Regions from separate parts of the Cyanobacterium sp. genome, predicted to be linked through region 1. Evidence: predicted binding sites of a transcription regulator. Region 1 holds the regulator's gene; each other region holds the start of a gene.
What was found. Region 1 encodes HrcA, which represses chaperone genes, less so after heat shock. Its sites were predicted from a motif close to TTAGCACTCNNANNNTNNGAGTGCTAA; they were not measured.
Positions count from the first base shown of each region.

Region 2: a site for HrcA is predicted at 1,776-1,802, ahead of groL (chaperonin GroEL). Genes of this name have one in related genera too.
Region 3: a site for HrcA is predicted at 1,369-1,395, ahead of groES (co-chaperone GroES). Genes of this name have one in related genera too.

Region 1 is NZ_JBSZCP010000057.1:60,732-64,016, forward strand. Features, by position in the region: gene ACXITR_RS11760 (DUF3007 family protein) at 7-297, opposite strand; gene ndhL (NAD(P)H-quinone oxidoreductase subunit L) at 316-567, opposite strand; gene hrcA (heat-inducible transcriptional repressor HrcA) at 751-1,848, shown strand; tRNA gene ACXITR_RS11775 (tRNA-Asn) at 1,953-2,024, shown strand; gene ACXITR_RS11780 (anhydro-N-acetylmuramic acid kinase) at 2,098-3,240, shown strand; gene ACXITR_RS11785 (DUF4327 family protein) at 3,248-3,285, opposite strand, start outside.
Region 2 is NZ_JBSZCP010000042.1:47,687-50,971, reverse strand. Features, by position in the region: gene ACXITR_RS08575 (recombinase family protein) at 1-30, shown strand, start outside; gene groL (chaperonin GroEL) at 81-1,730, opposite strand; gene ACXITR_RS08565 (PadR family transcriptional regulator) at 1,929-2,438, opposite strand; gene ACXITR_RS08560 (efflux RND transporter periplasmic adaptor subunit) at 2,541-3,285, shown strand, end outside.
Region 3 is NZ_JBSZCP010000043.1:42,464-45,748, reverse strand. Features, by position in the region: gene ACXITR_RS08855 (helix-hairpin-helix domain-containing protein) at 1-1,258, shown strand, start outside; gene groES (co-chaperone GroES) at 1,457-1,768, shown strand; gene groL (chaperonin GroEL) at 1,873-3,285, shown strand, end outside.

The DNA.
Region 1 (3,285 bases):
AGAGATTTATTGCTTATCACCCATCAACTTCTCAACCTCTTCGGGGGATAATTTTTCCAACTGTTTCGCAAAAAAAGCATCATCATAATCCTTCACCTGCTTATGATAGGTCATATCATTGGTGAATACCCGAATAACATAGGTAGATACCCAACCAATTAAACCCAACACCAATACCACCTGACTCCAGATACCAGCATCGGCAGCATCCAAACCCAATACTTGGAATACAAAGTAAATCACGCCCCCAGCCAAAAATACTCCGAAGGCGACTAAAATAGCGTCAATTCTTCTCATGGTAATAAAAAATTGTGATTAATTTAACTCCCGAGGACGGGGACGAAAATTGAGGAAAGGACTAAATAAGAGCATTCCTGGAAAAGAAAAGAACACTAAAAAATACATAAATGCCCTTTCAAAAGAACTAGCCACATACCAACGTTTATTTAAATAAAAATAGACTCCAGCAGGAAGAATCAACAAGTATAAACCACTGAGACTAAGATATAAAGCCGCCGTGATAATAGTTTCTAGGTCAATATTTTCAATACTTAACAGATTTTCCATCACTAAATTTTAAATAATAAATAAAATTACTTACCGTAGGTCACGGCTGACCTCATTATAAAACAAACTGACACAAACCATGGACAATTGCTTGATCTAAAAAGAAAGTAGAAACGCTATACTAACAGAATATGAATATTTTCTTAAAATTAGTTTTGTTCACCATAAATCAATGTTTACAAGATGACTGTTCAAGTTAACCTTAGTGAACGCCATCAAAGAATATTACAGGCAACCGTTAAACATTATATCGCCACTGCCGAACCTGTTGGCTCAAAAACTTTAATTCAAGAATATGATTTCAGTGTAAGTTCTGCCACTGTCCGTAATGTCATGGGCAAGTTGGAAAAGGCTGGTTTTTTATATCAACCTTATACTTCTGCGGGGCGTATTCCTTCTGACTCTGGTTATCGTATTTATGTAGATAGGCTTTTACCTTCCCAAAAACCTCTTAAAAAGTCCTTGGCAAAGAGTTTAAGTAATAAGGTTGGTTCGATACAAAATAATTATGAGATTCTTTTCAAAAAAATTACTCAGGTTTTATCGGATTTGAGCGGTTGTATCGCTTTGGTTACTTTACCTCAAACCACTAGCAATATTATCTATCATTTACAGTTACTTAGAATTGCAGAACAGAAAATAATGTTGGTGATGGTGATTGATAATTACCAAACTGAGTCGGTGTTATTTGATCATCACGATTTCAATTTAGATCATGATAGCCATACAGGGGAGGTCGTTGACCAACAGTTACAGATGTTATCTAACTTTCTTAATCATAAACTTAAGGGGCGATCGCTCTTTGACATAGATGATTTAGATTGGAGTGAATTAGAACAAGGGTTTAAGCAGTATGCCCATTTTATTAATCAACTTCTGGAAAAAATTACCGAAAATTATCGTATCGCTAGCCATAGCCCCATTATGGTCCAGGGTATTGCCAAGATGATTCGTCAACCAGAGTTTGCCCATATCGAACATTTACAAATTCTTTTACAATTGTTAGAGGAAGAGCAGGAGCAACTTTTTCCTGTGGTATTTAATTTAGATGAGCAACAACAATCTTTTTCCAAGGTAAAAATAACCATCGGCTCAGAAAACCCCCTCCAATCGATGCACTACTGTAGTTTAATATCTTCTAACTATTATCAGGGGAGTTACCCCGTGGGTAGTGTGGGTATTATTGGCCCTACTCGCATTGCCTATGAAGATGCCATCGCCTTGGTGGAATCTACTGCCGATTATATTTCCCAAAATCTTAGCAAATCCATGGATAATTGATGGAAATTGAGGCTGAGAAGGATTTAAAGGCATTTTCAAAAAAAATTATTTTTCCCTTGCTTTTTTTTTAATCAGTAGTTATAATAAATAACTGTGAAGAGCAATCCTCGATAGCTCAGTGGTAGAGCGGTCGGCTGTTAACCGATTGGTCGTAGGTTCGAATCCTACTCGGGGAGTTTAATAAAAAAATATCAGAAGTTACTCCAAGAGCCTATAATAACCTGAGAATAGTTGTTATAGGTTTTTTTGATGATTGTTGTTGGTTTAATGAGTGGTACTTCCGTCGATGGCATTGATGCGGGGGTAGTGGAAATCAAGGGTGATGGTTTGGATTTAGATGTGCATTTATTGGCAGGACAAACTTTTCCTTATCCTGATGATTTGCGTTCTCAAATTTTATCGGTGTGTGAGGGCGCTAGTATATCCATGGAGGAGTTAGCTACATTAGACAGTGCGATCGCCTCTTGCTTTGCCGATGCTACCATTAATGTTATCCCAGAAAATGTCAAGGTAGAACTAATTGGCTCCCACGGGCAAACCGTATTCCATCAACCAGCCCACCATCATCACCTTGGTTATAGTCTGCAACTAGGCAGGGGAGATTTAATTGCCCACCTCACCAAAATAAAAACCGTCAGTAACTTCCGTCAAGCGGATATTGCCATGGGAGGGCATGGGGCGCCCCTAGTTTCAAAAATTGATTTGTGTCTTTTTTCCCACCCCAAACATCACCGCTGTTTACAAAACATTGGGGGTATCGGCAATGTTACCTATCTTCCCCCCACCCACCAAGCCCAGTGGCAACAATCTATTATGGGTTGGGATACAGGCCCGGGGAATGCTTTAATTGACTTAGCAGTACAAAAATTTAGTAATAATCAAAAAACCTATGATTTTAATGGGGAATGGAGTCGGCAAGGAAAACCCTGTATGCCCTTAGTTAAAACATGGTTAAAACAAGATTTCTTTAGCCAAAAACCTCCTAAATCTACGGGGAGAGAATTATTTGGACATTTATATTTAGAGCAATGTTTAAAAGATGCCCAACCCTTGGAGTTATCCGAGGCAGACTTTTTAGCTACCCTCACAGAATTAACCGCTTCTTCCATTGCTTACAACTATGACAAGTTTTTACCCCACTTACCCCACGATTTAATTTTAGGGGGAGGAGGCAGTAGTAATAGTTACTTAAAAGAGCGACTACAGGCAAATTTACCCACCGTAAACCTCTTAACCACCGATGACTTTAACGTTAGCACAGAGTTTAAAGAGGCGATCGCCTTTGCCATCTTAGCTTATTGGCGTGTCAACTCCTTTGCGGGCAACTTACCCGTAGTTACAGGGGCGAAAAAAGAAACCCTCCTCGGAGAGATTCATTACCCCTGCCCATGAAAAAAAATTAGTCATCCCAAGTTTCTACTACCAGAATATCACTCA
Region 2 (3,285 bases), on a different contig from region 1:
ATTAAATTAGACTTTATTTTTCAACAATAAAAAAGGGTGTACCGTAGTACACCCAAAAATTAAATTAAATTGGTATTGGATTACATCATGCCGGGCATTCCCATGCCACCCATGCCACCCATACCGCCCATATCGGGAGCAGGGGCTTCAGGGGCAGGTCTTTCAACCACTAATGCTTCGGTGGTTAATACCATTCCAGCAATGGAGGCAGCATTTTGCAAAGAAGAGCGAACTACTTTGGCAGGGTCAACAATTCCAGCGGCGATGAGGTCTTCATATACCCCAGTGAGGGCATTGTAACCAATATTAGAAGCGGATTCTCTTACCTTTTCTACTACCACAGAGCCTTCTACCCCTGCATTGGTGGCGATTTGGCGTAAGGGTGCTTCTAGGGCTTTGATGACAATTTCTGCACCTACTTTTTCCTCTGCATCGGTTAAAGTATCTTTGAAGGCGGAGATTTTACTTGCCATGTGGATAAGGGTTGAACCGCCCCCAGGTACGATACCTTCTTCTACCGCCGCTTTAGTAGCATTGAGAGCATCTTCGATGCGTAATTTACGCTCTTTAAGGTCGGTTTCGGTGGCAGCACCTACTTTGATAACAGCGACACCACCCGCTAATTTGGCGATACGCTCTTGTAATTTTTCTGCGTCATACTCGGAGTCAGTTTCTTCGAGTTGTTTACGGATTTGAGCAACTCTTTTTTGTACGTCAGCGGTGTTACCGGAGTCGGCAACAATGGTGGTGTTGTCTTTTTCGATGGAAATTTTACGGGCTTTGCCTAGTTCGTCTAGTTTGACGGTATCTAAACTTAAACCGATGTCTTCAGAAATTACTCTACCCCCTGTGAGGATGGCAATATCTTCTAACATGGCTTTACGGCGATCGCCAAAACTAGGAGCTTTGATAGCTGCTACATTTAACACACCTCTGGCTTTATTTACTACGAGGGTGGCAAGGGCTTCCCCTTCGATGTCTTCGGCGATGATTAATAGAGGAGCGCCTGCGCGAGCAACTTCTTCTAATACGGGGACGAGATCGGCGATCGCATTTATTTTTTTATCAGTAACTAAGACTAAAGCATTTTCAAGCTCAACGATTTGCTTTTCTTGGTCAGTGATAAAGTAGGGGGACATATAACCCCTGTCTAGTTGCATCCCTTCTACTACTTCTAATTCAGTAGCTAAAGACTTGGATTCTTCTACGGTGATAACCCCATCCTTAGTTACCTTATCCATGGCATGGGCAATCATATCACCAATTTCTTGGTCATTACCCGCAGACACGGAAGCCACTTGGGCAATGACATCACCCTGTACAGGTTGTGCCATGTCAGAAATTTCTTTAACGGCAATGGCGATCGCCTTATCGATACCACGACGTAAAGCCACGGGATTAGCCCCTGCGGTAACATTTTTTAATCCTTCATGGATCATAGCCTGAGCGATAACCGTAGCGGTGGTAGTACCATCTCCAGCCACATCATTAGTTTTGGAAGCAACTTCTCTAACTAATCTTGCTCCAGCATTTTGTAAAGGGTTTTCTAATTCAACCTCTTTGGCAACGGAGATACCATCTTTAACAATTTCAGGAGCTCCAAACTTTCTTTCTAATAATACATTTCTACCTTTAGGGCCCAAAGTTACTTTAACTGCATTAGCTAAAGCGTTAACGCCTTCTTCCAAGGCTCTTCTTGACTCTTCTCTAAAAGATACAATTTTAGACATAAATAATAATTCTCATAGGGATATATTTTTTCTCCATAAATAAATTTAGCACTCTTCTGGTCTGAGTGCTAATACGGTTATCTGCACCTTTTTCAAATCTTGTTATTTTCTATGGTTATCGGGGAAAGTCGAGATGCCCCAGTAAACGAGAAATCATATCTCAAATCAGCAACGCCATTTTTGACAATAACCCATGGCTTATCGAGTTGTCTTAACCTTCTCCATGTTAACCTGTTCCCTTAACCAGTCAATTTCCTTCCCAATTTCTGATTTATAACGCTCTAAAGCCCTTGCCTGAAAAGAATCATCATAGACTATCTGTAAATCTTCATCGTCCAACTTTAACTGACAAACCTTTAAGCGATGCTCCATTAATTCCAATCTTTGACTAGGTTTTAAATAACTAAAAAAGCAAAACTTAATCATAAAACGAGAACGGGCATTAACCCAACTTTCGTGGGGATGTTCCAACATTTTCTCCAACCATTTCGCTTTTCCGACAGAAGTAATACTATAAATTTTACGATTATTATGATCATCTTCCTGCTCCTCAATTAATCCCCTATCCAACAACCGTTTTAGTAAAGGATAAATAGCTCCATAATTAACACTGATACAACCACTCATAAACAACTCCATCTGTTTTTTGAGCAAATAACCATGTAACGGCTCTTTTTGTAATAAACCAAGGGTAGCCAACTCTAACATATTTCTTTTTTTTTACTTTTTTATATCAGATTGATATATTTTATTGATATAATGGGAACTTAATAAAACTTTACCATCAACATCAATTAATCTGTACCAAATATGATTAATCCTAATTCTGCTCCTAGTGAAACATCCAATGTTGACGAAAAAGAAGTAGATGCCATTACCCCCAACCCCGATGAGTCAAAGAAAAAATTATCTCCCTGGTGGATAGTGGGTACAGTGGCTATCCTCGCTATTCTCGGAGGTGGCGGAATGTTACTTTTTAATAATGGCAACGAAAATAACCCCGCAGGAGGAGCAATGGCAGGGCAACCCCAAGCCTCCCCCGTAAGTCTAAGTACCTTAGAAGCGGAAATAGTCCAAGATACTACTACCATTGTCGGAAGGCTAGATGCCCCTAGGGCTGTCACCGCTAGGTCAGAAATTAATGGCAGAATTAGGAGTATTTTGGTAACAGAAGGACAAGCAGTTACCGCAGGGCAGTTAATTGCAACGGTGGAAAGTGAGCAACTAGAAGCGGAATTGAGGGAAGCCCAAGCCCAACTAGAAAGCGCCCGTTCCCGTCTAGCTCAACTCAGGGCAGGGAGTCGTCCCGAAGAGATAGCCCAAGCCCAAGCACGGTTAGAAAGTGCGATCGCCCGTAGAAACAACGCCAGAGAAGGTTCCCGTCCCCAAGAAATAGCAGAAACAAGAGCAGAATTAGACTCCGCCCGAGCAGAATTAGAACTAGCCCAAGAAAGAACCAGAAGATATAAAATACTATTTGAAGAAGGGGCAATTTCTCAGGATGAATACCAAGAATTTGTCAAAATAGAACGTCAAGCCTCCTCCGCCGTTACCC
Region 3 (3,285 bases), on a different contig from region 1:
CGCTTATGTAACTTATCAAACAGCATATTTAAAGGCTAACTATCCCGTAGAATATATGTCTGCCCTGATGAGTGCTAGTAGTGATAGTCAGGAAAAAGTAGAAAAATATAGGGAAAATTGCCTAAAAATGGGCATTGAAGTATTATCTCCTAATATTAATTACTCTCAAAAAGACTTTACCCCCCAAGGAGAAAAAATAATTTTCGGACTATCTGCCATTAAAAATTTGGGAGAAAATGCCATTGAAAATATCCTTGAAGCAAGGGAAGAAGCAGGAGGTAAATTTGAAGATATGGGAGATTTTATCGGTAGAATTAACCTCAAAACAGTTAATAAAAGGGCATTGGAAACCCTAGTATATGCAGGGGCATTTGATACTATTCATAGTAATAGAAAACAACTGTTAGAAGGGTTGGAATTACTAATTAGTTGGTCACAAAAAAGACAACAAGAAAAAGAAAGTGGTCAGTTAAATATGCTCGATTTACTTCCTACCGAATCAGAAACAAATTCTAATCATGTAGTCTATGCTAATGCTCCTCAGTTACCTAAAGTAGAAGACTTTTCCGCCCAAGAAAAACTTAAATCAGAGAAAGAATATCTCGGTTTTTACGTTTCAGAACATCCTCTCAAACCATTAATCGATAAAGCTCAAATTCTCGCACCTGTCAACATTGCCGATTTACCTCAACAAAAAGCTAGGAAAAAAATTTGTGTGGTGGTAATGCTTACTATGATTAAGCCTCACATCGACAAAAATGGTAATACCATGGCATTTTTAACCGCCGAAGATATTTCTGGACAGGTAGATGCGATCGTTTTTGCTAGTACCTATGATGAGGTGAAAAATCAACTGAGGGAAGATACTCCCGTGATTATTTGGGGTAAAGCAGACAAAAATAAAAAAGATGATAAACCGCAAATTATTGTAGATTTTATAGAAGTTATTGAACAGGTAAAAATGGTTTTAATTAACCTCACTTTTAACCAAGCCGATGACCCTAAATTACAAGGTAAGCTAAAGAGTATTTTACAAGAACAATCTGGAGAAAAAAATAAAGCTAAAATCCCTGTTTTTGCCCTAATTCACGACTTACAAGAAAGAATTTTTATTCGCCTAGGACATAACTATTGGGTACAAAATGCTGAAAATACCGTTAATGCCTTGAAAAATGCTGGATTTGATGCCTCCACCCAGTCTTTAAGCCATAATTCCACTCTACAAAAAAACGTAGTTCCCCAGACCCATTCTAGTTAAATGGTGTTAGCCCTGAGAAGCCTAATGGTTGCAGTGTCAGTGATAGGGCAGTACAGTTCGGAAACCCGTACTATAAAACCCATTGCTATGGTACACTGATTTCGGTTAAATTAGCACTCGTGAGGTGAGAGTGCTAACGGCATTTTTACCAAGCAGATTAAAAATACTAACTATATTAAAGTAAGGAGTAAACCATCAATGGCTGCAATTACCATTAATGTATCAACTGTCAAGCCCTTGGGCGATCGCGTTTTCGTCAAAGTAAGTGAAGCTGAAGAAAAAACTGCTGGGGGAATCTATCTACCTGATAACGCCAAGGAAAAACCCCAAATTGGTGAAGTTGTCACCGTGGGTGATGGTAAAGTAAATGATAAGGGCGATCGCACCGCCGTGGAAGTAAAAGTAGGTGATAAAGTGCTTTATTCCAAATATGCAGGTACCGACATCAAACTTGGTAGTGATGACTATGTCCTACTCTCCGAAAAAGACATTCTCGCTGTAGTTTCCTAATTTTATATTGAAACCCTAAAGGTAGCTCGATACTATCGAGCAGATTCAAACCTTTCCAACCATTAAATTATTTCAACTTTTAGAGTAAATAAGAAAAAATAACTATGTCCAAATCTATCGTTTATAACGAAGAAGCCCGTCGCGCCCTAGAACGTGGTATTGATTTATTAGCCGAAGCCGTTGCCGTTACCTTAGGCCCTAAAGGTCGTAACGTAGTATTAGAAAAAAAATTCGGTGCTCCTCAAATCGTCAATGACGGTGTAACCATCGCCAAAGAAATCGAATTAGAAGATCACATCGAAAATACTGGGGTTGCTTTGATTCGTCAAGCTGCTTCTAAAACCAATGATGTAGCAGGGGATGGTACCACCACCGCCACCGTACTTGCCCACGCCATCGTCAAAGAAGGTTTACGTAACGTAGCCGCCGGGGCAAACCCCATCGCCCTCAAACGTGGTATCGACAAAGCTACTGAGCATTTAGTAGAAAAAATCGCTGCCCATGCTAGAAAAATCGAAGATAGCAAAGCCATCGCCCAAGTAGGTGCTATCTCTGCGGGTAACGATACCGAAGTAGGTGAAATGATTGCCCAAGCCATGGACAAAGTGGGTAAAGAAGGAGTTATCTCCCTCGAAGAAGGTAAATCCATGGAAACCGAACTAGAAATCACCGAAGGTATGCGTTTTGAGAAAGGTTATATTTCTCCTTACTTCGTAACCGATGCCGAGCGCATGGAAGCTGTATTTGAAGAGCCTTTCATCCTCATCACCGATAAAAAAATTACCCTAGTTCAGGACTTAGTACCTGTTTTAGAACAAGTTGCCCGTCAAGGTAAACCCTTAATCATCATTGCTGAGGACATCGAAAAAGAAGCCCTCGCCACCCTAGTGGTTAACCGCATCCGTGGGGTATTAAATGTAGCTGCCGTTAAAGCTCCCGGTTTTGGCGATCGCCGTAAACAAATGCTTGAAGACATTGCCATCTTAACTGGTGGACAAATGATTAGCGAAGATGCAGGACTAAAATTAGATACTACCACCGTAGATCAACTTGGTACTGCCCGTCGTATGACCATCACCAAAGACACCACCACCATCGTAGCCGAAGGTAACGAAAAAGAAGTTAAGAGCCGTTGCGAACAAATCCGTCGTCAAATCGAGGAGTCTGACTCCTCCTACGACAAAGAAAAATTACAAGAGCGCCTCGCCAAATTAAGCGGTGGTGTAGCGGTAATCAAAGTAGGTGCGGCCACCGAAACCGAAATGAAAGATCGTAAGCTCCGCTTAGAAGATGCCATCAACGCCACTAAAGCGGCCGTAGAAGAAGGTATCGTTCCCGGTGGTGGAACTACCCTAGCTCACCTAGCTCCAGGATTAGAAGAGTGGGCAAAAGCCAATTTAAATGCTGAACAGCTTACTGGTGCTTTAATCGTAGCCCGTGCTTTAACTGCTCCTTTAAAACGTATTGCAGAAAATGCAGGTCAAAATGGCGCAGTGGTAGCGGAAAGAGTTAAGGAA